4 regions of the Lysinibacillus sp. RC79 genome follow, and region 3 is predicted to be linked to each of the others. Evidence: riboswitches for the same ligand, from Rfam matches in the RefSeq annotation. Region 3 holds a riboswitch; each other region holds the start of a gene.
What was found. Region 3 has a riboswitch for S-adenosylmethionine ahead of ABH968_RS02810 (methionine ABC transporter ATP-binding protein). Riboswitches for the same ligand answer to the same signal wherever they lie in the genome.

Region 1 (7,625 bases), on a different contig from region 3:
GCTACTTCTTCATCCTCTGCGCCAACCCACAGCACTTCGCCCCATGGTTGAATAATCATTGATTGACCATTGAAGTTTTCTACCTTTCTAGAAATACGATTAACAGCGATGACGAAGCATTGATTTTCAATGGCACGTGCTTGCAACAATGTTTTCCAATGGTCGATACGTGGTGTCGGCCATTGCGCTGGTACGAACAATACCTTTGCACCCTCTAATGCGTGAGCGCGTAGCCATTCAGGGAAGCGAATATCATAGCAAATCACTCCTGCAGCCTCGATATCTCCAAGGGCAAAGCGATTCATTTCATCCCCTGCATCTAAATATAAATGCTCGTCCATCAAACGGAAAAGATGTGCCTTGTTATATTCACCTACTAACTCACCATTTTTATCAAACGTATACATCGTGTTGTAAAATTTATCGCCCTTCTTCGTTGAAACAGAGCCACCAACAATATGTACGCCAAGCTCTTTCGCTAGATCTGATAAAAATGCTTTCGAACGCTCTCCATCCACATCTGCAAGGTCTGGTAATTTTTCAAGTGCGTATCCTGAATTCCACATTTCTGGTAGTACAATAATTTCTGCACCTTGTTTTGCCGCTTCACGAATCTTGTCCTCAGCGCGGGCAAAATTTTCTTCTACTTTGCCAAAGCCTACATTTAATTGGATACAACCGATTTTCATTGTTATTCCTCCTCTAGACAGTACTTTTCTGTATTTATACTACAATAAATCAACCTTACTTCCATGGTTTTAAGCTCAATATTTAGATTAATATTTCACCACTTAATACTTGAACTGCCGAACCCGCAATAGCAACATCTTTTATTTTTGGTGTAACGTACAATAATCCACCACGTTTTGAAAGCTGTTTGCTAACGATGCTTTCTTTTGATAATTTTTCACACCAGTAAGGTCCTAACGCACCATGAGTGGAACCATTTACATGGTCTTCATCAATACCTTGTGCTGGAGAAAAGAATCTTGAGACAATATCAATCCCCTTATCCTTAGAACGACTTGTAATACAAACACCACGTACAGGGAACTGTTTCATCGCAAGAAAATCAGCTTTAAAATCTGCAATATACCCTTCGTGACTTAGCTCCACTATATAATCCAATTCTGTTTTCCCTACATATGTCGGTTTCATACCAAGCCATTCTTCAAGCTCCAAAGGACATTCAATCTCTTCTAACCGATACTTCTGAATTGTTATTTCAACTAGTTCATTCAACCAATTTGCTTGCAAAGGACCACTTAAAGTCTGAAATGTAATCGAAGAATTGACGGGTACAATCCCTTGTTTCCAGAGTAAAAAAGCACTAGCGATTGTTCCATGTCCACAAATCGGTATTTCCTTTGCTGGCGTAAACCATCTAAGAAAAAAATCATTATCTTTCTTTTGGACAAATGCTGTTGTTGGTACAGGGATCTCCTGAGCAATTTTCTGCATGGTCGCCTCAGGTATTGTTGAATCAAGTAAACAGACTGCTGTGGGATTTCCCTTGTAAAGTTCTGTAGTAAAAGCATTGACGATAAAATATGAGACTTTGTTCAATTTTTTCACCTCAAAATATAATTGGGTCTCTTTTAGTTTTTAGTTAACTGAAAAGACTCTAGACATTTAGTAAAAAAAGTAATACTATTTGCTTCATATCTTTAATAATTATTATATTCTGAAAAAGGTGAACATGCATGGAATTCTCAAAAAAACTACAGCAACTCCCAACTCAATTTTTTGCAGCACTTGTGCAAAAAGTAAACGCTGCTCTAGCTGAAGGGCGTGATGTTATCAATCTTGGTCAAGGTAATCCAGATCAGCCCACTCCTCCTCACATTATTAAAGCATTACAGGAGGCAGCAGAAAATTCTCAAAATCATAAATACTCTCCATTTCGTGGCATAGCTGAATTACGCCAAGCAGCAGCAAGCTTCTACAAACGTGAATACAATGTTGACATTGACCCTGAAACAGAGGTAGCTATTCTTGGTGGTACGAAAATCGGTCTTGTTGAGCTACCGTTAGCCGTTTTAAATCCCGGTGATACAATGCTATTACCGGATCCAGGATATCCAGATTACTTATCTGGTGTTATATTAGGTGATGTTAATTTTGAAGTCATGCCACTTTTTGCAGAAAATAATTTCCTGCCTGATTATAATGCTTTATCCGATGAAGTAAAAGAAAAGGCGAAGCTGCTTTACTTGAATTACCCGAATAACCCAACTGGTGGTACTGCAACACTTGAATTTTTCGAGGAAACAGTACGCTTTGCAAAAGAGCACAATATTATCGTATCACATGATTTTGCCTACGGGGCGATTGGGTTTGACGGCAATAGACCTATCAGTTTCCTGCAAGCAGACGGTGCGAAAGATGTCGGTATTGAAATGTATACATTATCCAAAACGTATAATATGGCAGGCTGGCGCATTGGTTTTGCAGTTGGTAACCCCGATATTGTTGCAGCCATTAACCTTATTCAAGATCATCTATTCTGTAGTCAATTTCCTGCAGTGCAACAAGCCGCGGCAGTTGCACTTACTGCTTCCCAGAGTTGCGCGGATGGGCTAAGAGTGACTTACGAGCATCGGCGAAACGTCCTGATCGAAGAAGCTCAGCGAATTGGTTGGCAAGTAACAGCACCGAAAGGCTCTTTCTTTGCATGGCTCCCTGTTCCATTAGGTTTTACGAGTGAACAATTTGCCGATTTATTGCTCGACAAAGCTGATATCGCAGTAGCTGCAGGCAATGGTTTCGGTCAATATGGTGAAGGCTATGTACGGGTTGGCTTACTTGTTAACGAAGACCGCTTACGTGAAGCGATCAGCAGAATTGAAAAATTAAACTTATTTAGCTCATGAACATTTCAATTCCCCTACCTTCCATTAGCTCAAACTTGCTATGGAAACAGTTTTTCATTTCACAATCTTTTTTTAGTTGCTCCAGCCCTTCTTCTAGCGGATTCTGTTTCAACTAAATATTATAATAAAATAAAAAATTTTAAAAATTCGATTGACTTACTATATCCTATAATTTATATTAGTTCTATCGGATTTACAAAAAAATATTATAAATCTCTTATCAAGAGTAGCTGAGGGACTGGCCCTATGAAGCTCGGCAACCTCCTTTTTTTAAGGAAGGTGCTAAATCCTGCAAACGATTATCGTTTGAAAGATAAGAGAGGACACTTTTTCATGAGCCTCTCTTAATTTTTTAAGAGAGTTTTTTTTATCTTCATTTATATGAAGATAAAAGCCTCCGGCGGATGTCACGGATTTTGAAAGGAATGAATTGTGCTAGCACAATTCAAAATCCGGACGGCATTGTTTATCTGTAGCGAAAGCAAAGCGTCAGCTACAATTACGCCAAGGCGAAATTGTTTTTTTAATAACCGATAAAACAACTTTGGAGGTATGTTTCATGAAAAAGAAAAACAAATTTTTACTAGGTTTAGCGAGTCTCACATTGGTAGCAGCATTAGTAGGCTGTGGTACTAAAGAAGACAGTAAAGGTAAGGCTATTAATGAAAATAAAATTGTAGTGGGTGTAACTTCTGGTCCACACGAACAAATTGCAGAAGTTGCTGCAAAAGTTGCCAAAGAAAATGGTTTAGAAGTAGAACTAAAAACTTTCTCTGATTATGTTTTACCAAATACATCGTTAGCCGAGGGTGATCTTGATGTAAACAGCTATCAACACAAGCCATTCCTCGAAACATTTAACAAAGATCACAATACAGATTTAGTGCCAGTAGGAAAAACAATTTTAAATCCTCTGGGCATATACTCTGAGAAATATAAATCACTCGATGAAGTTCCTGATGGTGCAACATTCGGATTACCAAATGATCCAACAAACGGAGCTCGTGCCCTATTTGTCCTTCAAGAGGCCGGCTATATTAAATTAAAAGACGGTACCGGCTTAACAGCATCTATTCGCGATGTGGAAGAAAATAAAAAGAATTTAAAATTCATAGAATTAGAGGCTGCACAAATTCCAAAACAGCTTAGTGAAGTAGATGTAGCAGCTATTAATACGAACTTCGCACTTGATGCTGGCATTAACCCTAAAAAAGATTCCATCCTTTTAGAATCTACGGACTCTCCATATGTGAATTACATTGTAGTACGTGCTGAAAACAAAGATGACCCAACGATCAAAAAATTTATTGAAGCTTATCAATCTGATGAAGTACGTAAATTTATAGAAGAAAAATTCCAAGGTTCTGTAATTCCAAGCTGGTAAGTGACGATTAAGGACCTTTCATAAAATCGAGAATCTGCGAGACTCCTACAGGAAAGCTAGCAGATTCTTGCTTTATAGAAGGTCTTAGAAAGGAGATATCACAGTATGATTCAATTAGAAAATATAACAAAAGAATTTAAAACTAAAAAAGGTATCGTCAAAGCAGTAGATGGTATTAACTTACATGTCAATAAAGGTGAAATTCATGGAGTTATTGGCTATAGTGGCGCAGGAAAAAGTACCCTTATTCGCTGTGTCAATTTATTAGAGCGTCCAACAACAGGAAAGGTATTAATCGATCATGTAGATATTACTTCCCTTTCTCTAAACGACCTTCGCAAAACTCGTCGAAAAATCGGGATGATTTTCCAGCATTTTAACCTCTTAAAAACAGCGACTGTTTACAACAATATCTCGGTACCATTAAAGCTTCTTGGCTATAATGACTCTGAAGTGAAAAAACGCGTTGCAAAATATGCAGAAATTGTTGGCCTAACAGAGAAATTAGATAGTTATCCTAGCCAGCTTTCAGGTGGTCAAAAACAACGTGTCGCTATTGCACGTGCCCTTGCCCAAGAGCCTGAAATTTTGCTCAGTGATGAAGCGACAAGTGCACTCGATCCTGAAACAACTGACGCCATTCTTGAGCTTCTCTTGAAAATTAATCGTGAGCTAGGCATCACTATTTTACTCATTACACATGAAATGAATGTTATTCAAAAAATTTGCGATGATGTATCCGTTCTTGAATCAGGGACAGTTGTGGAATATGGCTCTGCTATAGAACTATTTTCGAAGCCTCAGCATCCAACGACACGAAAATTTTTAAATACCATTTCTCAACGTAATTTATCCCCTTCCCTTATCGAGCAATTAAATGTTTCGGGAAGCGTTATTCGTTTAACATTCCTTGGTGAAAGTACAGGGAAACCATTACTAGCAGAAGTGAGCAAAGTTTATGATGTACAACCAAATATTTTAACAGCCAATATCATTGAATTAAAAAACGGCATTGTCGGTAATATTGTCGTGCATCTACACGGTGAGTCACATATCGTAGATAAAGCACTTAAGTATTTTGCAGAAAATGGGGTAAGCGTTGAAGAATTAGGAGGCGAATTAAATGAATAGCATTCAAAGCTTCTTTGCAGATTGGTCAGATGTTATTGGGAAATCCATTATCGAAACCTTCCAAATGGTCGGGATTTCATTATTCTTTTCTATTTTAATTGGGATTCCGTTAGGGCTTTTAATCGTTTTAACTCGTCCGGGGCAATCATTTGAAAATAAATTTCTCTATCAATTTTTCAATTTATTTATTAATATTATTCGCTCTGTACCGTTCATTATTTTACTATTCTTCATTTTACCGTTCACGAAGCTAATCGTTGGCACAACTATTGGTGTAAAAGGTGTTATTGTGCCGCTTGTTGTTTATACAGCTCCTTATATTGCGCGACTTATGGAAACGGCACTTTTAGAAGTTGATCCAGGTGTTGTGGAAGCTTATACAGCAATGGGTATTAAACGTCGTCATATTATTTGGAATGTCTTACTACGTGAGGCTCGCCCATCTATTATTTTAGGCTTAACGATTGCCACAATCGGTCTTATAGGCGCAACAGCAATGGCAGGAATGGTTGGTGCTGGTGGTTTAGGTGACCTTGCATACCGTTACGGTCATTTACGCTATGAGGTCGATGTGATGTATGCGACAGTGTTTATCTTAATCATCCTTGTTCAGATTATTCAATCAATAGGTAACCACTTTGCCGTGAAGCTAAAGAAAGATTAGTAGGAGGATTACGATGACAAATGAAATTTATGTAGAGAAAAATGGCTATATCGCTACCCTGGTGTTAAATCGACCCGAAAAACGCAACTCTTTATCGAGAGCTATGTTTCAAACCATTTTAGATAATCTCGAAGCATTACGTATAGATTCTTCTATTAAAATCTTAATTGTTCGTGGTGTAAATGAAGTTGCCTTTTCTTCAGGTGCAGATATTAGCGAGTTTTTAGACATTCGTTATGCAACCGATCATGCAAAAGCCTATAATGATTTAGCATTAAAAGCCATTGATGCTCTTTATAAATTTCCACACCCTACAATTGCCATGATTCAAGGCGTAGCTATTGGCGGTGGCTTAGAGCTAGCCAACGCTTGTGATTTCCGACTAGCAACACCTAAGAGTAAGCTTGGCATCACTGCAGCGAACATCGGTATCATCTACAATCTTAAAAGTACAAAGCGTCTAATGAACATCGTGGGTGCTGCGAAGGCAAAGGAAATTTTATATACAGCGAATATCTTCACAGCTGAAGAAGGTAAAAATATCGGTTTAATTACAGCACTACATGAGCCAGAGGTTATTGAAAAAGAAACACTTCAGTTCGCCAATCATTTATTAAGTAAATCATCGGTTGCAAATGCTGGTATTAAAAAAATTATTCAAGCAATTATCGATGGTGAAAATGAAGAAAGTGAAGAGTTAGCTCAAATGATTCTTGATTCGTTTAGCTCTGATGATTACAACGAAGGTGTTCAAGCATTTTTAAATAAAAGAAAGCCCATTTTCAATAAATAAGGGAGGTAGTAACGATGACAAAGACAACAGATGGTGATCTACTGTTAAAAAATATTAATGTACAAGCCCCCTTCCCTATTTGCTTTGCAGATTTAGAAAAGGCGGTTGCGGAAAAAATGGAAGTTGGCCCGTTTGGTTACATCCGTTCAGGTGCTGGTGGTGAGCAAACATTACGAAATAACCGTGCAGCCTTTGAAAAATACTCTATTATTCCACGATTCTTACATGATGTTTCAAGCATTGATACATCGATAGAATTGTTCGGAAAAGTACATCCAACTCCGTTCTTATTTGCTCCTGTTGGCATGAACAGAATGGCGCATGACGAGGGAGAGCTTGCCGTTGCACGTGCAGCTGATCAGTTAAAAATTCCTTATATTCAAAGTACAGTTTCAAGCTATGCACTTGAGGATGTAGCACAAACAGCTCCCACTGCTACTAAATGGTTTCAATTATATTGGTCAACAAATGAAGAAATTGCATATAGTATGGCCGCTCGAGCCGAGGCTGCTGGTTTTGAGGCCATTGTTTTAACTGTAGATACAGTCATGCTTGGCTGGCGTGAAGAAGATGTTCGCAATCAATTTTCACCATTAAAGCTTGGGTATGCGCGAGGAAACTATATGAATGACCCTGTTTTTACTGCTTCCTTACCAGATGATTCATTTGAGTCATATGTACAAGGCGTTTTGCAAAATGTTTTCCATCCAACATTAAATTGGGACAATGTACGTGAATTAAAGCGCCGTTCTAATCTCCCTATTTTATTGAAGGGAATCT
Region 2 (7,625 bases), on a different contig from region 3:
TATTGAAGCGGCTGCTATTACAGAAGACGGCTTACTAATTCCTACAACTTCAGTTGGTAACTCTCCGATTTTTGTGCAAGAAGCAGACCAAATAATCATTGAGTTGAACGTAGCTCAGCTTGATGCATTAGAGGGTGTCCATGATATTTTTGTACCAGGACCACAGGGGAAACGTGATCCAATTCCATTACAAAATGTATCTGATCGGCTTGGCGCAATTGGCATACCACTAGATTTAGATAAAGTAAAGGGTATTGTAATTTCAGATATTTTAGATGCGCCATCAACGATCGTTCCTGCAGATGAAGAAACAGATATTATGGCCAATCATTTATTGAATTTCCTACGAGAAGAAATAAAAGTAGGTCGTTTAACAACAAGCTTAAGACCAATTCAATCAGGTGTAGGCTCAGTTGCAAACGCCGTTTTATTAGGTTTTAAAGATTCTGAGTTTGAGAACTTAGAAGTATATTCAGAAGTACTGCAAGACGCAGTATTCGAATTAATTGATGCAGGAAAGGTGAACTTCGCATCTGCTACTTCTATTACCCTTTCCGAGGAAGTTGGAAACCGAGTTTATGGTGATTTTGAAAAGTATGCAGATAAACTAGTATTACGTCCGCAAGAAATTTCTAACCAACCAGAAATTATTCGCCGACTCGGGTTAATTTCTGTTAATACAGCACTCGAAGTAGATATTTATGGCAATGTGAATTCTACGCATGTTTCTGGCACGAAAATGATGAATGGAATCGGCGGATCCGGAGACTTTGCACGTAATGCACGATTAGGTATTTTCGTCACAAAATCTTACGCGAAAGGCGGAAATATTTCTAGTATCGTTCCAATGGTATCGCATGTAGATCATACAGAGCACGATGTAGACGTTATCGTAACAGAGCAGGGAGTAGCAGACTTACGCGGGCTTGCTCCAAAAGAACGGGTTGGGCTCATTATCGATAACTGTGCACACCCGGAATATCGTGAGCAATTATGGAAGTATTTTAACGATGCCAATGAAGCAACAGGTGGACACCATACGCCACACGAACTAGAAAAAGCGCTCTCCTGGCATGTGAATTACGCAAAAAATGGTACGATGAAGAACCCTGCTTTATCGAAATAATAAAAATAAAAGCCTTGAAGGACAGTTGACTTGTTCCTTCAAGGCTTCTTCTGGCTCATCATCAAAAGTTGTGGATGACATTTATAAAAACATATGTCATGTATATTAGTTGATTGGAGTGGAGGCTGGGCGACTCCTTGGGGATCAGCAATAGTGGAACGAAGGCTAAGAGCATCACATCCTGTGATAACGCCTTCGTGACCAACCTCGTGTTGGCCCGAGACCCTGGAGCGAGCTGCGCGAGTGAAGCGGCTCATCGGACGCCCCCAGGAAAGCGCCCAGCCGGAACGGAAATCAACCACGCTTTATGGTGGTGATCCCTTATCCTTACAGTAATCCAATCCATTTCCAATATGTTGCGGAAAATAGAAGAACTAGGATGTATCCAATAATCGTTAATGGTATACCAGATTTTAAGAAATCCTTTGTTGTAAAGGCTCCTGTACCATAGGCAAGCATATTTTGCGGTGCACTAATAGGTAAGAGGAAGCCAAAGCTAATAACGAATTGTTGCACGATAACAAAACCAACCTGATCGACATTAGCCGTTAATGTTGAGGCTAAAACGATAAATACCGGTACAAGTGCAGATGCCAAGCTTGTTGCACTCGCAAAACCTAAATGAATAATAATATTAAATAAAGTAACAAGCGCGATTGTTGCTAGAATTGGCATAGAATCTAAACCGAGTGAACCGAATACCTTATCTGATAACCAAGATGCACCTTTAGTATTAAGTAAGACTGTTCCTAGCATAATTCCTACTGCAAAGACAATAATTGTCCCCCAAGGAATATGAGGCTCAACTTGCTTCCACGAATAGACTCCGATTTTTGGCATTAATAAAATGGCGATTGCAACGATTGTGACGGTTGTCGTATCGAATGGGTGGAGTTTGCCCTCTGTAGCCCAGAAAAATAGTAAAACTACCGATGTGATGATTAATCGAATTTCGGGAGCTTTTAATGGACCAAGTTCCGCAAGCTGTTTTTTGATTACTTCTTTACCACCTTCAATATTACTTGTTTCAGGCTTAATTAGTGTAGTCATAATGAAAAATAGAGCCACTGACATGATGATTGAGAAGGGGGCAGCGTAAAGTAACCAGGCACCCCAAGAAATATCTACACCGAATTGTTCTTTGATGAAATTTAAAGCGACCATATTTTGAGCTGCTGCCGTTTTAATACCGATATTCCAAATGGAAACAGCTTGTACAGAGGTAATGACAAGTAAAGCAGCAAGTCGACTATCACGTGGTAAACCAAATGCTGCTACCATTCCGAGTAGTATTGGTACAACTGCGCCTGCACGTGCAGTAGCAGAAGGGACAAAGAATGCGAGTGCAATAGATACTAAAATAGCACCGAATACAATGGCTTTCGTTTTTGTCCCAACTAGTGAAAGTATCCATAGCGCAAGACGTTTATGTAAATTAGTAATTTGCATGGCTGCCGCTAGGAAAAGAGCTGCTGCTACTAGTGCAACTGCGGAATTACTAAATCCGCTTAATGCTAACTTTAATGCATCCGATGTTCCTAGCGCTCTCGTTGGATCTTCCATTGACGGAGCTAACCCTAGTAAGATTGTAACGAGAGCAATAATCATGGCAGAGCTAACGGGATAGGATACTGCTTCTGTAACCCATAGGATGACCGCGAAAGCTAAGATAGCTAAAGCTCGTTGTCCAGCTACAGGTAAATCGCCGTTGTTAGGTAAAAAAGTAATGATGATTAATGAAGCGAAGGCTAATCCAATCCATAGCGGCTTCAAATTACGTTTTGATTTTGCTTGTTCAGAAGTAGACATACTTTTTCATCCTTTCTATTACAATTTTCTATAACATCGGCTAGTAAAATGCTTTATTAAGAAAGTTGATTTGTCTATTTATTGTAAAAAAACTAGTATGTGAAATACCCTCTATTTATAGCGATAATGGGCAGTTACGAGAAAATATGCGGCCATAGAAAAGACAAAAATATCCAAAATATATTATTTTTTCTTTTTGAATGCAGAAGTCACTTTAGGTTCAGTTCCTATCATCAGTCGCTTAATATTTTCGATATGCAAAATGATGGCTAAACCAAAAAGTAATAGGGCTATAATCGTTGGGCCAACTCCAGGAATCCATAAATAAGTGGCTGTACAAAAAACGAGATAAAATTCAAGTACACCGACAATTAAATAGTTCGTCGCGAAAGATAAAATAACAAATAAAATGAGTGCAAATAAGCCAATTTTCCAATCAATCGCAAGTAATATCCCTATGATTGAAGCAGTTCCTTTACCGCCATTGAAGCCCATATAAAATGGGAAATTGTGACCTAGAATAACACCAGCAGCTACGATATAGAGAAAGAGCCAAACTTGTACTTCTGTTAATTGTGTTATATCTGCTAAATAGACATGTGCACCGATTATAGCTATAACGCCTTTACCGATATCGATCAGTGCAACTAATATGCCGTATTTCCATCCAAGGGAAAGTGTTGCATTAGAGGCACCTGCATTGCCATGACCAGTCTTTTTTAAATCTACCCCGGATAAAAACTGAGCAACTTTAGAGCCGTGAATACAGCCAATCAAATAACCGACAAGAAGAAAAATAATAACAGCTTTTATCATAAAAATCCTCCTTTCTAATAAGCTCATCACCATAGCGTGAGGTTGATTTCCGTTCCTACTGGGCGCTTTCCTGGGGGCGTCCAGTCTCCACTCAACTGATATAAAGGCATACATTTTAACAAATTGCATCCCTAACTTTTGATGATAAAAATTATAAATACCTAAAATAGTGTATGCGCTCGTATTACGTAAAAAAGCAGACAGAAGTTTCGGAAAAAATAAAATTTTAGTGTTGACAGAGAAAAAATCTATGTTTATACTTTGTAACAACGATGGAAATTGAATCTCATACTCTTATCAAGAGCGGCGGAGGGATAGGCCCTATGATGCCCGGCAACCAGTAAGTGACGAACTTGCTAAGGTGCTAATTCCTACAGATTCTTACTTGGATCTGGCAGATAAGGGGAGGAAAACTTGCAACCGCAACCCTCTTCTTAGCTGAAGAGGGTTTTTGTTTTCTACTGAAAAAATCCTCCTCATCTCCGGTACCATCGTAAAAAAAATAACCATTTGGAGGTATACAATGACAAAATTTAAACCAGAAACATTGCTGTTACACGGTGGCCAAGAGCCAGACCCGGTAACAGGATCTCGTACAGTACCCGTATATCGCTCAACGGCTTTCGTTTTTAAAGACACTGCTCATGCGCAACGTCTTTTTGCCTTAGAGGAAGCTGGCAATATTTACACACGAATTACAAACCCAACTGTAGATGTTTTTGAAAAACGCGTCGCTTTATTAGAAGGCGGTACAGCAGCAGTAGCACTTTCATCTGGTGCAGCAGCAATCGCGTTTTCCATTTTAAATCTTGCAGGGGCAGGCGATGAAATTGTTGCAGGTAGCTCTTTATACGGAGGTACTTATAATTTATTCGCTAACACACTACCAAACTACGGTATTAAAACGATTTTTGTAGACGAAACAAATCCAGAAAATTTCCGAGCAGCTATTACTGATAAAACAAAGGCTGTGTTCGCTGAAATTTACGGTAACCCAAGTTTAAAGGTATTAGATATTGAAGCGGTAGCAAATATAGCACATGAAAACGGCTTACCATTAATTATTGATAGCACATTTGCTTCACCATATGGCTCTACCCCAATTGACTTCGGTGCAGATATCGTTGTTCATTCCGCAACAAAATGGATAGGCGGCCATGGTACAACTTTAGGTGGCGTTGTAGTAGATGCAGGGAAGTTTGATTGGACTCGTGGGCGTTTCCCAGGCTTTACTGAGCCAGATGCATCTTATCACGGTTTGCGTTATGGTATTGACACAGCAGAGGCTGCATTTGCCACAAAACTGCGTGTGCAATTGCTACGCGACTTTGGACCAACATTAAGTGCCGATGCAGCATTTAATTTATTACAAGGTTTAGAAACGCTTCATTTGCGTATTCCTAAACACAATGAAAATGCATTAGCGGTAGCCGAATATTTACGAAACCACCCATCTGTGGAATATGTAAATTACAATGGCTTAGAAGATTTTGCTACGCATGATTTAGCTAAAAAATATTTAAGAAATGGCTTCGGTTCAGTGCTTACATTTGGCATTAAAGGTGGACGTGAAGCAGGGCGAAAATTAATCGATAGTGTGAAATTATTCTCGCACGTAGCAAATGTAGGGGATGCCAAATCATTAATTATTCATCCAGCATCTACTACACATCAGCAACTATCAGCTGAGGAGCTAATCCAAACTGGCGTAACCGAGTCGCTCATTCGCTTATCCATCGGTTTAGAGGCAGTAGAGGACATTATTGCAGATTTAGAACAAGCTATTGAACAAGTAACAGCTTCACAACAAAAAATAGAAGCTTAATAAATAAAACATATTGGCTAATGTTGTAGCGTTTACGTATTTTCTCATTCGATAGGCCTCATTTGGTAATGCGTCAAACGTTGCTGCATCATCCGCTCACCTCATTTGGTGAAGTAACTGAAATTTCCTAAAAATAATACCTAGTAATTTTATAAGTATTATTGACTTAATTAATTCCTTGCTTTATACTAGGAAATAAGAAAAGTGTTCGAAGGGCTACCAACCTAGAACCAATTTAAAGCGCCGACTAGTTGATCGGTAAAGTGTTTTCAATCAATGCTCAAACTAAATTAGTTTCATAAGTGCTCCCCCACTTTTGAATATATACGAAGAGGAGTAGTTGCTCAGCCAGTAGCTACTCTTATCTACAAAACTGATGATAAAGGAGTGTTTTAAATGGGAAATGTGTATAGTGCGCAAAACATGGCATCTTATCTTATTTATGAGTTAAATGAAGGTCATGTGTTTGTGAACAACATGTCCATTCAAAACATACTTGCGTCAGTTGAGAGTAAATGGCAAGAGATCTTTGGACATTCTGCTTTTAAGGAAGTCGTTTATGTCAACGAGGAAGGCTATACAGTACAAGAAATTTTCGAAGCTTATGAAGGCTATGGAACAAGTCATATTCCTCTACCTGCGACAGAGTATTATTTAAAATACGGCACATTCCAATTAGTTGAACGTACGTATGCAATACCAAATTTTACGCAGGATGAAATAAGACTGGTGCAACGAGCTTTAACACAATATCGTTATAAATTGCTAGCCAAAGCTAGTTAATTATCCCTCATATAATTGGGCTCATTCTCTGCTGCTACAGGGAATGAGCTTTTTAATTAGATAAGGAAGATAGACCAGCATAATTGAAAAATTTTTTAATTAATATATTTCAAAAGAACAATTTTTATAAATGTCTTTACATACATATATATAATAGAAGAAAGGCATTTATTTTAACTTCTTTCAGCAAACATCCACTGAAAGAGAGAAACTCAGTCTAAGAACGCCACGTCCTGTGGCAATTTATCTGTGCGACAGTAAAGCGTCAACTACAATTATACCGAGGCATAATTGATAAAGAATCGTCAATAGTTGCTCAATTATTATAGATCAAGTGAAAAAACATATAATAAAAGGGATGAAAACGATTTCCTTTGCACGTCTACAGGAAACAAATGTCCATCCTAGAAAGATTTTTCTTGTGCAATGTATGTATTTACGTTACAATTTTCTTTAAGTTGATTTTTGAATTATTTGAATTTGTTTGTTTCCCAGTGTATCTTCATTCAGGATGTTTTTTGTAGCGAAAGTGAAACGCCATGACTAAATATCTGTCTGAAGACGAAGTGTTAGAAACACGGCAAACTGACCTGCTTTGTATAGTCGGCGCACAATTCAAAATCTGTAAGAATTAAGCTGAGACGAAATAAATATAATGAAACTGCGGAATGTAAGTTGGAGGGAATAGGAATGGCAACTATAAAGGCAGCTATATTAGGATTTGGAACGGTAGGTCAAGGAATTTACCATATATTAAACGAAAAGCGTGAAGAGCTTAAAAATAAATTAGGAATTGAGCTAGAAGTAGCAAAAATTTTAGTTACAGACACTAGCCGTGAACGTGTACCAGGTACAGCGCATTTAATGACAACTAGTATGGATGAAGTCTTAGCAGAACCAGGTATGCAGGTTGTTTTTGAGGCGATCGTCAATGAGGAGCCAGCATTTACTTATTTAAAGCGCGCTGTTGATCATAAATGTCATGTCATTACAGCTAACAAAGTAATGTTTGCAAAACGAGGCTTGGAGCTACAGGATCTTGCAAAAGCAAATGGTGTTTTTGTAGGCTTTGAGGCAACAACTGCTGGTGGTGTACCAGTTATTAAAACGATGAAAAATATTTTGCTTGTCAATGATGTTAGTCGTATTCAGGGTGTTTTAAATGGGACATCCAACTATATATTAACGAAAATGCGTTCACAGGGCTGGTCGTTCGAAACGGCTTTAAAAGAGGCGCAAAATTTAGGCTATGCAGAGGCAGACCCA
Region 3 (7,625 bases):
CTAAAAATTGCATTTTGTTCAATAATGCTTACCTTTACTTGCTCCGTTGGTTGTACACTATAATCTGTAACCTGTTCTATTGACCAAGTCGGCTGTTCGTCATCTGCTAGTTTTTGCTTATTTTCGTCTAACAAAGTTTCAAAGGTGACGCTATTATTTCTTATTTCAGTAATGGAGGCTTTTAACGTTATTTGCTGAAATTCCCTTTCTTGCTTTAGAATTGCAAAAATCCGTTTTAAAAACGCCTTTACCTCTACTTCACTACTTTGCAGAAAAAATATTCCCCAATGCACGCCATCTGCTAATTGGAAAAGTAAATCTGTTTTTCGTATTTTTGATTTTAGAAAAGATGAAATTTGATCATTCACTTGATTACGTTCTATATCAATTACTTGTGAGGAATTAGCTAATTTAAAAAAGACTGCAGTCATTGTTAAACGTGAGCGAATAACACTCTCACGCAAAATTTCAAAATAACCCTTCACCTCATGCTCCTGCATGATGTCTTCTGCAATGATTAATTTATTCATTGGTGTTCACTCCAGTTGATGTAAGAGGTTTTTCATTCTCTTTCATTATTTTTCTATCATTCTCTTGATTTATAAACACAACAACTATAGTAATAAAGATGACTTAACAATATCTATACAAAATTTATGGTAAATCGACCACTTTAAAATATTATTATATTTTTGCTGTAAACTACAGAATAATAACTCTTTTGTTAAAAAGTTATATTTTTCTGATAAAAGATAGCCTTTTAAGTCGACGTTTTACCATAACAGGTGTTTGGACACCTGCTGAAAGAAGTTAAAGCCAAGCCCGCGGAAACTACCAACTCGGAGTGTAAATCAACCTTTGTTTATCGATACAAATTATTTATATTTTTCTTTTGATGACAAAATAAAAGGGTATGTAAGCTTTGACACTTACATACCCTTTTTGAATTATTTAACTGGTACAACTGAGCCTTTCCATTCTTCAATAATGAAGTCTTGGATTTCTTTAGATTTTAATACTTCTATTAATTTTTTAATTTCTGATTTTGTTTCATCACCAGCACGTACAGCGATAATGTTTACATACGGAGATTCTTTATCTTCAAGAGAAATAGAATCTTCCATTGGATTTAGTCCGTTGTCGATTGCGTAGTTAGAATTGATAAGAACTGCATCACCTTCATTATTTTCATACATTTGTACAAGCATTTCAGGAGCTGTATTTGCATCGAATTTGAAGTTTTTTGGATTATCTTCAATATCTTTAAGTTCAGCAGATGTTTTATCTACTCCATCCTTAAGTTTAATTAAGCCCTTAGCTTCTAATAATGAAAGCATACGCCCGTGGTCTGCAACAGAGTTAGAAAGTAAAATTGTTGCACCCTTTGGTAAATCCTCAAGAGATTTATATTTTTTAGAGTAGATACCGATTGGCTCAATGTGAATACCACCAGCGTTTACAAAATCATAACCCTTTTCTTTAATTTCCTTCTCTAAATAAGGGATGTGTTGGAAGTAGTTTGCATCAAGTTCGCCAGATTCTAAATCTTGGTTTGGTAATACATAGTCTTGATATGTTTCAATTTTAAGATCGATACCTTCTTTAGCTAAAATTGGTTTTGCTTTTTCCAGAATAACCGCATGAGGTGTATTCGAAGCACCTACTGTTAACGTTACGTTTTCTTTACTATCACCAGATGATGAGTTTGAGCTTGTATCTTCTTTTTTACCAGCACCACAAGCGGCTAAAGCTAGTACTAATACTGATAAAAATAATCCTGCTAATAACTTCTTCATTTTATTACTCTCCCTTTTTACTTATTTAAATATGTTAGCGGTATAAAACCGAGATAACCTCTTAGATGTTCGTAGCGAGATACTCTTTTTGTCACTACAATTTTTATTAGCCCCTCTTTAGCGTTTATCTGTTTTGATCGTAATCATGTCGCCAATCCATTGAATAATAAATACTACTATTAAGATTAATATAGTCGCCATTAAAGTTACATCTTGGCGATTACGTTGGAAACCATCTAAGAATGCTAAGTTTCCTAGACCACCTGCACCGATAATACCTGCCATCGCAGTATAACCGACAAGTGCTACAGCTGTTACAGTAAGACCAGAAATAAGCGCTGGTAACGATTCTGGAATTAATACTTTCCAAATAATCGTTGACGTTTTGGCACCCATTGAACGAGCTGCTTCAATAACACCTTTATCAATTTCACGTAAAGCAATTAATACCATTCGTGCATAGAATGGTGCAGCTCCAATAATTAGTGCTGGTAAAGCCGCATCTGCGCCACGAATTGTGCCAAGTAAAAATTTCGTAAATGGAATTAATAAAATAATCAAAACGATAAATGGAATCGAACGGAAAATGTTAACGATTGATCCTGTTAAAAAGTTCACAATTTTATTGGCCCATAGTTGGTTGGGACTTGATAAAAACAATAAGATTCCAATTACTAATCCAAGTATAAATGTGATGACCGTAGAAATTGTTGTCATGTACAACGTTTCATACGTAGCGTCCCACATTTTTTCCCAGTCGACATTCGGAAAAAGACTAGTTAGCATTTGTAATCACCTCCGTTTGTACTTCGACTGTATTTAAGTAGCTCAGTGCAGCAGCAACATTTTCCTCTGAGCCAACAATTTGTACAACAAGTGTACCGTACGCTCCATTTTTCGTTTGCGAAATATTACCATGTACAATACTTACTTCTACATCAAACTGTTTCACAAGATGTGAAATGACAGGCTGCTCTGTTTTTTCTCCTACAAAGATTAGCTTAACAAGTTGTCCATTAGGGTAATTTGCTTTAATTTGTGCCACAGTTTCTTGTGTTTCCTTCGTATCTGTAATTTGAGAAACGAATTTTTTCGTAATGGCAGCTTGTGGAGCTTGGAATACTTGTAATACTTCACCACGTTCTACAATTTCTCCAGCTTCCATAACCGCTACACGATGACAAATTTTGCGAATAACGTGCATTTCATGTGTGATTAACACAATCGTTAGACCTAATCGTTCGTTAATATCGACAAGGAGATCAAGGATAGCATCTGTTGTCTCCGGATCGAGTGCGGATGTTGCCTCATCACATAACAATACCTCTGGATTATTAGCAAGCGCACGAGCGATACCTACACGTTGCTTTTGTCCCCCTGAAAGTTGTGATGGATATGCTTTAGCGCGCCCTTCTAAGCCAACTAAAGTTATTAATTCTTTCACATGTGCTTCACGTTTTGCCTTTGGAACACCTGCGATTTCTAGGGGGAAAGCGATGTTTTCTTCAACAGTTCTAGACCAAAGTAAATTGAAATGCTGGAAAATCATACTAACCTTTTGTCTAGCATCTCTGAGCTTTTGCCCCTTTATGGATGAAAATGCTTGATTGTTAACCGTCACCGTACCAGATGTAGGCTTTTCTAAACCGTTTAACAAGCGAATCATTGTACTTTTACCAGCGCCACTATAGCCGATAATGCCAAAAATTTCACCTTTATTGATAGAAAGGTTGACGTCTTTGACTGCAGTTAATTCGCCATTCGCGGTTTTGTATTTCTTCGTAATATTTTGAAGCTGAATCATAGCGAATTCTCCTTTTCTCATATAAAAAACCCCTTCACTTATAGACAAGTAGAAGGGGTCACGTAATATACGCTAAACCGTTCTCTCATCTTTCAAAGATAAATCTTTGGGTGATTTGGCACCTTTTCACGATTGTGATGGTTGCCGGGCTTCATAGGGCACTTCCCTCCGCCGCTCTTTATAAGAGTTCGATATATTTAATTGTTTTTTTAATATATTTGTTACTTTACCACGCGAGTAAAGTTCAGTCAATTAATTTTTTAATAATTCGTATAAATATGGTACGGATTGGAAGGCATAAACCTTTTCTGTCACTTTTCCGCCTTCACATACGAGTAAACATGGTACACTTTCGATTTTATGATCAAAAGCTATTTGCTCTATAAAATTAATATTCGCTTTACCAACCTGTAGCTGTGGCAGCAATTGCTCAATAACCATCATCATTTTCGATGCAACTGCACACGTTCCACACATAGGCGTATATAAATAAAAGGCAGCCTTTTCACCTGACAGGACAACCGCGTCCCACTGCTCTTTTGACCATTCTTCCATCATTTTTCACGCAACCTTACAAAATATATTCATTATGGATTGAGAAATGTGCACGAAGCAATATCGCCGCTAACACTTTCCTCGGAGTTGTCTCAACTTCCTTATATGTTGGCATCGTACGTAAATGCTCAGCCTCTGGATAATGTCTGTCCATTAATGCTCGTAGTTTATCACCCGATGTATCTGCATCAAAAAACGTATAAAGCTCACAACCCTCGTATGGATCAAGTAGCTCTTCTAATTGATGCACACCAATTGTACCATTCGTACAAAGTATTTTAACATCTTCATTTAAAATAGGTTCAATTTGAAGCTTATCCGATCGACCTTCGACAATTAAGCATTTTCCCTCGACCATCACGCCACCCCCATTTAGACATATCCCTTATAATCCATTATATCAATAAACTTTATCGTTGATACAGTTAGACACCTATTGATAAAGGAATATACTTACATTCACCTCACTTACTATAGGAGCAGGATGAATGAAGATAATAAAAAACGTCGGTAGTTTCCGACGTTTTTCTAATACAGGCTTGTCTTATTCAGCAATCATTTCTTCGTATTGCTCAGCTGTCATAAGCTTTTCAACTTCTGATGCATCAGCAGGCTCTACAACGACCATCCATGCTTTTTCATATGGTGATTCATTAACGAATTCTGGGCTATCTTCTAAATCTGCATTTACTTCAACTACTGTACCTGAGATTGGTGCGTATAATTCAGAAACTGTTTTTACAGATTCTACGCTACCGAATGGATCATCAGTTTTGATTTCGTCGCCAACTTGTGGAAGCTCAACGAAAACGATATCTCCAAGTTCAGATTGTGCGAAATGAGAAATACCGATACGTACTTTACCATCTTCTACTTTTACCCATTCGTGCTCTTCAGAGTAACGTAAGTCTTTAGGTGTGCTCATGCAAAAAACCCCTCCATAAATATGTAATATATTCATTTTCAGTGTGCCATACTTCTTCCATAAAAACAAGATTAAAAGCGTTATTTCCAAGCTTGCTCAAAATCTGATTCTTTAAACCCTAAAGTAACTTTTTTTCCATCGGTTACAATCGGACGTTTAATCAACATACCATCTGACGCAAGCAGTTCAAGCTGCTCCTCTTCAGTCATTTCTGCAAGTTTATCCTTCAAGCCAAGCTCTCGATATTTCATACCAGAAGTATTAAAAAATTTCTTTAACGGTTGTCCACTAGCTTGCCATAAGTTTGATAATTCGTCCTTTGTAGGCGGTTGTTCGACAATGTGTACCTCTTCGTATGAAACCCCATTGTCATTTAGCCATTTTTGAGCTTTTTTGCAAGTAGTACATTTCGGATATTGAATAAATTGAATCGTCATTTATAGGCTCCTCTACTATCATTTTAGGACACTACATTTTCGTGTCCCCCTCATTTTCTGTAGTATACCATCATAACCGTTGCGAACCAAAATGAAACAATATTATTCCATAGCGTGGGGTTGATTTCCGTTCCGGCTGGGCGCTTTCCTGGGGGCGTCCGATGAGCCGCTTCACTCGCGTTGCTCGCTCCAGGGTCTCGGGCCAACAGATGTTTTTTGCGCGAAAGCAAAGCGGCAGCAGCACCGATGTTGGTCACGAAGGCGTTATCACAGGATGTGATGATTTTAGCCTTCGTTCCTCTATTGCTGATCCCCAAGGAGTCGCCCAGCCCCCACTCCAATCAACCAATTCATATAGCGTGTTTCTTACATGTTTCTCTGATTTTGAGTAATAAAATCAAACTTTAGCAACCAGTGTTTTTTGGTACGAAAGCAAAGCGGCAGCCACAACAGATGTACAATCGCCGACACTATTCTGATTGATTATGATGAGTAGCCCCAGCGTTCTCCTTTGACATACTTAAAATTTATTAAAGTTCTACGATATTGTTGATTGGAGTGGAAGGCTACTCGACTCCCGTGGGAAAGCGAGTAGCCTGGAACGGAAATCATCCCCCTCATTTTGCAAGAGCTATACTTTTATTTTCAACAAAAAACCTAGCTATCACATCTCGGATAGCTAGGTTAAGTTTGCTATATTAAACTATATATTTTTCTGCTTCAATTAATTTAACAGAAGCTTCGCGTTTCTTCGCGATTAAGTTGTATGGGTTGTTGCGAGTTAACTTACGTAGTGCAGACAATGTCATGCGTGCAGCATCGCCGTCTGCTGAAGCAAGAATCGTATCTTTTGCTTCTTTTTCAATTTCTGCAAATGCTTCTTGGCAGAAGATTTGAGTGTATAGTAATTTTTGATGAGCTTTTTCAGCACCGTCACGAGCAATCGCTTTTTCTGTACGCAATACAGCTGATTCCATAGCGAATAGTTGGTTTGCGATATTTGCAATATTCACCAATACTTCTTGCTCTTGATCAAGCTTCGCGCCGTAGCGTTGTGCTGCTAAACCTGCTGCTAATACAGCAATTTTCTTCGCATTTTTCACAAGATATTTTTCCTGTGCTAGAGGCTCTGTGCCTACATCTTCAGGCATTAGCATCAGAAGCTCCTGTTGTAAATTTTGAGCGACTTGAAGTAATGGCAATTCACCTTTTAATGCTTTCTTCATAAATGTACCTGGTACAATCATGCGGTTAATTTCATTAGTACCTTCAAAAATACGATTAATACGAGAATCACGATAAATACGCTCTACTTCGTATTCAGCCATAAAGCCGTAACCACCGTGTAATTGAACCGCTTCATCTGCAATGTAATCTAAAGTCTCAGAACCAAATACTTTAGCAATAGAACATTCAATAGCATACTCAGCAATTGCACCAGCAATCACTTTTCCTTGCTTTTGCTCTTCTGGGCTTAGCTGACTTAAACGGTCTTCAAATAAACCAACTGTACGATAGTTTAATGACTCAGACGCATATAATTGTGAAGCCATTGTCGATAATTTTTCTTTTGTTAGATTGAAATCAGACAGCTTCGTTTTAAACTGCTGACGTTGGTTTGTGTATTGAATGGCTAACTCTAATGCACGCTTCGAGCCACCAATTGTTCCAACCCCTAATTTATAGCGACCGATATTTAAAATATTAAAAGCAATAACGTGTCCGCGACCTACTTCACCTAAAAGGTTTTCTACAGGTACTTCTGCATCTTCAAGGATTAATGTACGTGTCGATGAAGATTTGATACCCATTTTTTTCTCTTCTGCGCCAACCGAAACGCCATTGAAGGCACGCTCTACGATGAATGCTGAGAATTTATCGCCATCAATTTTTGCATAGACAACAAATACATCTGCAAAGCCTGCATTTGTAATCCATTGCTTTTCACCATTTAAAATATAATGTGTCCCTGCATCATTTAACTTTGCAGTTGTTTTTGCACCTAATGCATCAGAACCTGAACCTGGCTCAGTTAATGCGTAAGCAGCAATTAATTCACCTGACGCAAGCTTGGGTAAATACTTTTGCTTTTGCTCTTCATTTCCGAA
Region 4 (7,625 bases), on a different contig from region 3:
GTACCTACTGGGAACATTAATGGGTCAAAGATAATATCTTCGGGAGCAATACCCCATTTTTCTGTTAACAATTTATAGGAACGCTCAGCAATCTCTAGCTTGCGATGTCGATCAACCGCCATGCCTTGCTCATCAATTGTCCCCACTACTAAAGAGGCCCCATATTTTTTCACTAGCGGTAAAACTGCGTCAAAACGCTCCTCGCCATCCTCTAAGTTAATAGAATTAATGATGGCTTTCCCTTGAGAAAACTTAAGTGCTTCCTCAATTACTTTTTCATCTGTTGAGTCAATTACAAGAGGTACTTTTACTTTTTTTACAACTTCCTGCATAAAGCCACGAATATCCGCTAGTTCATCGCGGTCAGGATTTGCTAAACAAATATCAATAACATGTGCTCCATTTTTCACCTGGGCACGTGCTATTTCCGCTGCTTCCTCAAACTTCCCATCAATAATTAAATTTTTAAACTTACGAGAGCCGATGACATTTGTCCGTTCTCCAATAAATAATGGACGCATAGAATCGTCATATACTAATGGCTCTATGCCTGATACTACATGACCATGTGTTGCATCTGGTAATTGGCGAGGCTTTTCGTACTTTAGCACCTCTCGAATAGCAGCAATATGTGCTGGCGTTGTACCACAGCATCCCCCAACTATATTCAGCCAACCCTTTTCTGCAAAGCCTTTTAGCTTCTGTGACAGCGATTCAGGTGACTCATGATAGCAGCCTTCCTCGTCAGGTAAACCTGCATTCGGATAACAGCTAATATAGCCTGTTGAAAGCTCTGCTAGTGAACGAATATGATCAGTCATAAACTCTGGTCCAGTCGCACAGTTTAAGCCCACTGACAATGGTTTAATATGCTCGATAGAAATGTAAAAAGCATCAATTGTTTGACCAGCCAGTGTCGTTCCCATCGGTTCAATTGTTCCCGATATCATCACAGGTAGCTCTTTTCCCGTTGCTTCAAAGGCACGAGATACCCCCAATGTTCCTGCCTTAACGTTCAACATATCCTGACTAGTTTCTAGCAACAGAACGTCCGCCCCGGCTTCGATTAATGCCTTTGCCTGAACATAGAAGTTTTCCTCTAACTCATCAAATGTAATACCACCTGTAACCGACAAGGTTTTTGTAGTTGGTCCCATAGCCCCCGCTACAAAACGTGGCCAATCGGATGTTGAAAACTCATCCACTACTTTGCGTGCAATTTCTACAGCGCGTTTATTAATCTCTTCAGCTTTCGCACCAAGATCATATTCATTTAATACAAGTGGAGTACTTCCAAATGTATTTGTACAAATAATATCTGCTCCAGCCTCTAAATATTTTCCATGAATTTTTTCAAGCACATCTGGTCTAGTTAGCACGAGATTTTCATTACAGCCATCATATTCCTCGCCGCCAAAATCCTCTGCTGATAAATTTTCATTTTGTAGCATTGTACCCATTGCGCCATCAAGAATTAAAATTCGTTTCTCTAGTTGCTCTTCAATCAAGTGCTTAGCCATTTATACTTACCCCTTTTTTCTGTTCATCCAATTGCTCAATAAATTTCATTAATTCTAGTGTCATATCGTAGCGTAAAAATGGTGTGATGAGGTAAATACCATTGAAATATTCCGTTGCTACTTCTACTAATTCCTTGGCAATTGCAATTCCTTCTAGTGTTGCGCGTTCCTTTTCTTCGCCACAAGCCTTCATACGTGCTAACGCATCATCAGATAGTTTGATGCCTGGCACTTCATGGTGTAAGAACTCCGCACTTTTATAGCTCGTTACTGGCATAATGCCTATATAAATTGGTGTTTCTAAATGCTTTGTCGCCTCGTAAATTTCCACGATTTTTTCCTTTGAATAAACAGGCTGTGAAATAAAATAATCTGCCCCATATTCAATTTTCTTTTCTAATCGAGAGACAGCGCGATCGAGCACACGTACGTTAGGATTAAATGCAGCTGCTACAGAGAAATTCGCCTTTTTACGAAGTGGTTTCCCTGAGAACGATACACCTTCATTTAACTGTTTTATTAATTGAATGAGCTCCATTGAAGAGACGTCATAAACGCTAGTGGCCCCTGGGAAATCACCTACCTTTGTCGGATCTCCAGTAACTGCTAAAATATCATGAATCCCTAGTGCATTTAATCCCATCAAATGTGATTGAAGACCAATTAAATTACGATCTCGGCATGTTATATGTGTCAACGGGCGTACCCCGTGTGTTTCTTTCAGTAAGGCACCCATTGCGACATTACTAATCCTCGGAGAAGCAAGTGAATTATCTGCCATCATGACTACATCTGCACCAGCCGCATATATTTTTTTTGCACCTTCAATAAAGCCTTCGATTTCTAAATGTCTTGGTGTATCTAACTCCACTATCACTGAGCGTTCACGTTTTACTTTTACATGTAATGGCTCATAATTTGCTGGCTCTGCCTCACGGACAACCTCTACTTTTTCTGGCTTTGCATACTTTTCCTCGACCGGGGATAGCTCCTCTAAGTACTTTTTCGCTGCGGCAATATGCTTTGGTGTCGTACCACAGCAGCCACCAATTAAACGTACCCCTTGATCACGAAGCTCTACAGCTGCTCGACCAAAATAATCTGCCTCCGACTCATAAACGACACGCCCATCCTCCAAATCAAGGAGAGAGGCGTTCGGATATGCTGACATAAATGCCTCCTTAGGAAGCTCTACTCCTTCGAATGCTTGTATAGTATGGTGAGGGCCTAAGCGACAGTTAACACCTACGATATCAGCACCTAGCGCTTCAAGTTTATGTAAGGCGTTATTTAAGCTCATTCCATTTTGCAAAATTCCGGGTTCGTGCATAGAAACTTGAGCAATAATCGGTAATTTCGTTTTAGCTCGTAGCATTGTTAAAGTCGCTGTTAGCTCTTCAAAATCATAATATGTTTCAAGTAAAAGGCCATCTGGATTTCCTGCAAGTAAAACAGTTGCCTGCTCTTCAACCGTTGCTAAAATTTCCTCTAACGTTGCATCACTTTTACGAATACCACGGATTCCCCCAATAGTACCTAAGACAAATTGTCCACCATCTGCCGCTGCTCGTTTTGCAATCGTTATAGCTGCTTCATTAAACTGCTGCACACAAGATTCTAATCCATAACGGGCTAATTTTATGGCATTAGCTCCGTAAGTGTTCGTTTGAATAATATCGGCACCAGCTGCTATATATTCTCTATGAATCTTTTCAATTAATTCAGGTCTCTGTACATTCATTTCCTCATGGCAGTACTCCAAGCCATAGCCGTATAAAACCGTACCAATTGCGCCATCTGCTGTAAGAACATGCGTTTTTAACCTTTCAAGCAATCCCATAAAACTAGCCTCTCTTCCCTTATCTATCAATTATGCCTCGGCATAATTGCGTCTGGAATCGGCTTTGTGCTTGCACAAAGAACTCCTTTCCGATTTCCGTGACATCCGCCGGAGGCTTTAACTTCTTTCGGCGGTTGTTTGGACACCCGCTGAAAGAAGTTAAAATAAAAAAGCCTTCTTTTATAAAAAAAGAAGGCTTTTACGTCGTTTCGTAATTGTTTTTCCTTCTCATCTTCGACACAACGGTCTTCTGGATTTAGCACCTGACAATAAGTTGGTTGCTGAAGCTTCATAGGGCCAGTCCCTCAGCTTCTCTTGATAAGAATTTAGTATGAATTTTTTAAATAATTAAAAGAATCATATCCTTTACGAATGATTGAGTCAAGACTATTTCACAGAACAAAGGATAATTTTTACGAAAAATATTATATTTTGATTTATTTTAAACAATTACGATAGTTTTCCAGCAAGTTCCTCACCAATTTTTTTACCATTTTGAATACATGCACCTATGCCTACTCCAAAATAAGAGCATCCCGCTATAGTTAAATTTGGATAGTTTTTCTCAAGCTCTTGTACAAGACCTTGCAACGCTTCACGATGTGCCAAGTCATACTTTGGCATCTGGTCGATCCATTTTGTCACGTCAACAATAGTTGGCGTTTCCTCAATCCCCAAGCTTTTTCTTACATCCTCTAGGGCAACAGTTGCTAACTCTTCATCTGTCATCACACGTAATCTCTCATACTCAGGGTTAATGCTCTTATAAAAAAGTCGTACAAGTAATTTTCCTTCTGCTGAGGTGTGTTTCCACTTGCGACTTGTCCACGTTGCTGCATTACAAATAACACCCGAATTATGTGACACAATATAGCCTGTTCCATCTGCTGGTAATCTATTATCGGGTACATCAAATCCTAAGTAAATTGTAATGGCGGATGCAGTATTGAATTGTTCAAAATATCTGTTCAAAGATGCATCCTGTAATAAGCTTTGTACTGATTCATTTGGCAGTGCCATTACAACATGATTTGCTTCCATCATTTTACCGTTTGCTAAAGTAACAGAATATTGATTCTCCTGCTTTTTAACACTAATAGTGGCAACTCCTTTTATAATTTCTACATCCGTTAATGTTTCTTCAAGTCGATCTATTAGTGATGATAAACCATTTTTAAATGAAATAAATTTTTTATTGGCAGCTTTCACGAATTGTTCTCTGTTTGCATCGAAACCTTTAATAATACTACCGTAATCGTTTTTGTAATCGATTAAATACGGTAAAGTGGAAGCAATTGAAAGTTGATTTAGATCTCCAGAATATACACCTGCAAGTACGGGTGCTATTTGGTTTTGAACAAGCTCCTCACCTAAATAATACGTTAAAAATTCCCCAATTGAACTTTCCTTTGTAAACTCTTCATTTGGCATTGTTAAATCCTTTAATGCTTCTTTTTTGCCTTCCTCTGATACAAGTGTGCTTTCCTCAAGTGATTGTAAGCTCATAGGAATACCGAACGTTGAGTCTGCGGGGATGGCATGTAGCTCATTATTTGTGTAAATATACGAAATACCTGTTTCGTTGTACACAAGATTTTGTTCGAAATTTAGTTCCTCTACTAACTCCATGACACCTTTATGACGCGCTACAATAGAATCTGCTCCAGTTTCCATGATGAATCCCTGTTCATATGCAGAGTGAAGCTTGCCACCAAGGTACGTATTTTTTTCAACAAGTACAAGTTTTACATCTAAGTTTTTCTCCTGAACTTGGCGTTGTAAATAATGCATCGTACACAATCCCGTAATTCCGCCACCTAATACAACAACTGTTTTCATATTAACCGCCCCTATTTTTAGTTCTTTATTCAGTATAAACTTTTTTTATCGAAAATTACGTTAAACCCTTTACAAATTTAGCAAAAATGGAGCTATCCAGCGCATTGGATAGCTCCATTTTTTTCTATATATTTGCTAGAGGCGTTTTTCTACCTAAAGGATATTATATATTGACAGTTGATATAGTGTTATTTGTGCCCTAAAGTGTGTAGCGCCTAAAGAAATAGGAAACAACATTTTTCTTTGCCTTTTGCTTATCTCTAACTTAAATTTTGTGTAAAGCTAGCTAATTTTCCAGCTGAATTTTTCACTTCGTTAAAAGCAATACCTAATTCACTTAGTACTTCTACTATTGCTTGTACTTCTTTTTCCATCCGACCATTTTGATCTTTAGCCTCGGTCATAGCTTCTAATATGTTAGTAAATTGTCCTTCCGTTTGAACCATATTTTCCTCACCAGAGGCTACCTCTTCTTGAATATTACTAAGCGAATGAACAAGATTATCTGTCCGCTCATTCGTTTTATGTAGTAACGTCGCTACCGATGTGACAGATTCCTTTGTTTGAATCGATAGTTTCCGTACTTCATCTGCAACAACACTAAAGCCTTTACCCGCTTCTCCAGCACGAGCCGCTTCTATTGCCGCATTTAAAGCCAACAAGTTTGTTTGATTAGCAATATTTGTCACAACATTCATAATCGATTCCATTTCCTTTGACATATCTGTTAACTGTGCAATATTTTCCGCTATATCATCAAGCGAATAAATAATATTACTCATATTTTGCGATTGACTCTTTAACCGTTCACGACCTTCTAATGCCTGACTCTCAGCCATAGTCGACACTTGAAGTGATTTTTTCGCTAGTTGTTTAATCTCATCTGATTGTCCACTTAAGCGATGAAATGAATTGTTCGTTTCCTGAGATATTGTGGCAAGACCTTCCGAAGACTCTACGATTTCTTGCTCTATCGCTTCTTTTCTACGTTCCATTTTTTCATGAAGTTGTTCAATTGTGTGCTCAAACGCCTCTAAAACTAACTGTTGCTCAAAATTAGAAATTTTTGAGATGGCTCGAATTGTATTAAGCTGATCCATTGGATGATTAATATGTTCTTCAACCAAATCAATAAATGATGCTGTTAAATCTTGAAAGGCGCAAATATACCATTGTGTTTTAAGCCCGATATGGACATGCACTTTAGCAATTTTAATTCGTCTTTGATAAAATTCATCATCAATCGTACCATTAAACATTTCAATAATATGACGTCGTAATGTAATTTTCAGCTTCTCCACGGAACTATGTCTATTAATAATATCTACTAAACTACGTTCAGTTACAATCATTTCATAAAAACGATTAACAATATTATCAATAGTGCCTTCTACAAAAGGTTGAAAGGCTTTTAAATATTGTAAATCCCGCTTTGTCAATTTAAGTAAATCAATTTGCTTTTTTATTGAATGGCAATTCGCTATATCCATTTTTACAATGTATTGCTCTAAATCTAACGCGGTTGTCTTTCTCTGTTTTTGAAAAATCACACATTTACCCTCTTTCATGCCGTGTACTTTTGAAAAGCTGAGAAAAATCTAATTCCGTCACCCAAAATATAAGAGGTCAGGAAGGCTCCATCTGTGACACTATTCCCCAAGTAGTCACCTAACCTCACTCCAATCAACTTATATATAGTATATGTTTTAATAAATGTCATCCCTAACTTTTGGTGATAAGCCCAGGTTGTTCGTTAGCCATCATTAACTATTTACATTATTTATGACGCTGATTTCTGTTTCAGGCTACAATTTAATAGATACTGTTACTAACTACCCTTTCAAAATCCCTCATATACCTTATACATTTTATAAATAGCTGTCAATTTTTATATATACATTTTTTACCATTAATTGTACGAAAATACCTATTGTCTTACTTAGTGTCCAAAGTAGAAAAAAAAGCTACCACAATACTTTTGGGTAGCCAATTTACATCATATCTGTTTTTTTTATGCTTATTTTTTCCTTGTTTTAGTTTGTAGTACTATCGCTTTATTATATTACTATTTTTACAATCAGTTAATAATAGTAATATACACCTATCTTATATCTCGAAAAGAATACCTAAGGCTTATACAAAAAAGTTGATATTCGAATCTAAATGCCTATTATTTTTTAATTAAAAACACTTACATTCCTTTTAATTCTTGCAGTAAATTTGCAGCTTCCTCACTTCCTGCATTTGCTGCAAGTCCATACCACTTTATAGCCTCTTTAATATTTCTAGCTATTCCTTCCCCTTTATTGTATATGTGCCCTAGTTGTAATTTAGCCTCCAAATCACCTTGAAGAGCAGCCTGTTTAAACCAATGAATACCCTTTTCAATATTTCGTATACCTGTTAACCCTTGGCTCCAAATATAG

Region 1: linked by a shared signal. The riboswitch ahead of ABH968_RS27410 (MetQ/NlpA family ABC transporter substrate-binding protein) and the one ahead of ABH968_RS02810 (methionine ABC transporter ATP-binding protein) in region 3 are both predicted to bind S-adenosylmethionine.
Region 2: linked by a shared signal. The riboswitch ahead of ABH968_RS25575 (O-acetylhomoserine aminocarboxypropyltransferase/cysteine synthase family protein) and the one ahead of ABH968_RS02810 (methionine ABC transporter ATP-binding protein) in region 3 are both predicted to bind S-adenosylmethionine.
Region 4: linked by a shared signal. The riboswitch ahead of ABH968_RS21275 (bifunctional homocysteine S-methyltransferase/methylenetetrahydrofolate reductase) and the one ahead of ABH968_RS02810 (methionine ABC transporter ATP-binding protein) in region 3 are both predicted to bind S-adenosylmethionine.

What each region holds. Positions count from the first base shown of each region.
Region 1 is NZ_JBGCCD010000058.1:252-7,876, forward strand. Features, by position in the region: gene ABH968_RS27395 (carbon-nitrogen family hydrolase) at 1-689, opposite strand, end outside; gene ABH968_RS27400 (PhzF family phenazine biosynthesis protein) at 772-1,566, opposite strand; gene ABH968_RS27405 (pyridoxal phosphate-dependent aminotransferase) at 1,704-2,873, shown strand; SAM riboswitch class I at 3,088-3,193, shown strand; gene ABH968_RS27410 (MetQ/NlpA family ABC transporter substrate-binding protein) at 3,433-4,257, shown strand; gene ABH968_RS27415 (methionine ABC transporter ATP-binding protein) at 4,363-5,388, shown strand; gene ABH968_RS27420 (methionine ABC transporter permease) at 5,381-6,052, shown strand; gene ABH968_RS27425 (enoyl-CoA hydratase/isomerase family protein) at 6,066-6,845, shown strand; gene ABH968_RS27430 (alpha-hydroxy acid oxidase) at 6,860-7,625, shown strand, end outside.
Region 2 is NZ_JBGCCD010000044.1:2,275-9,899, forward strand. Features, by position in the region: gene ABH968_RS25560 (succinyl-CoA:acetate CoA-transferase ScpC) at 1-1,126, shown strand, start outside; gene ABH968_RS25565 (DASS family sodium-coupled anion symporter) at 1,454-2,935, opposite strand; gene ABH968_RS25570 (glycerol-3-phosphate acyltransferase) at 3,119-3,751, opposite strand; SAM riboswitch class I at 4,043-4,156, shown strand; gene ABH968_RS25575 (O-acetylhomoserine aminocarboxypropyltransferase/cysteine synthase family protein) at 4,275-5,576, shown strand; gene ABH968_RS25580 (hypothetical protein) at 5,973-6,359, shown strand; gene ABH968_RS25585 (homoserine dehydrogenase) at 7,050-7,625, shown strand, end outside.
Region 3 is NZ_JBGCCD010000002.1:113,925-121,549, forward strand. Features, by position in the region: gene ABH968_RS02795 (response regulator) at 1-530, opposite strand, end outside; gene ABH968_RS02800 (MetQ/NlpA family ABC transporter substrate-binding protein) at 948-1,796, opposite strand; gene ABH968_RS02805 (methionine ABC transporter permease) at 1,914-2,582, opposite strand; gene ABH968_RS02810 (methionine ABC transporter ATP-binding protein) at 2,572-3,600, opposite strand; SAM riboswitch class I at 3,683-3,787, opposite strand; gene ABH968_RS02815 (thioredoxin family protein) at 3,853-4,155, opposite strand; gene ABH968_RS02820 (toprim domain-containing protein) at 4,172-4,513, opposite strand; gene gcvH (glycine cleavage system protein GcvH) at 4,700-5,080, opposite strand; gene ABH968_RS02830 (arsenate reductase family protein) at 5,161-5,517, opposite strand; gene ABH968_RS02835 (acyl-CoA dehydrogenase family protein) at 6,216-7,625, opposite strand, start outside.
Region 4 is NZ_JBGCCD010000029.1:29,193-36,817, reverse strand. Features, by position in the region: gene metH (methionine synthase) at 1-1,520, opposite strand, end outside; gene ABH968_RS21275 (bifunctional homocysteine S-methyltransferase/methylenetetrahydrofolate reductase) at 1,513-3,360, opposite strand; SAM riboswitch class I at 3,586-3,685, opposite strand; gene ABH968_RS21270 (protoporphyrinogen oxidase) at 3,811-5,199, opposite strand; gene ABH968_RS21265 (protoglobin domain-containing protein) at 5,460-6,749, opposite strand; gene ABH968_RS21260 (SEL1-like repeat protein) at 7,391-7,625, opposite strand, start outside.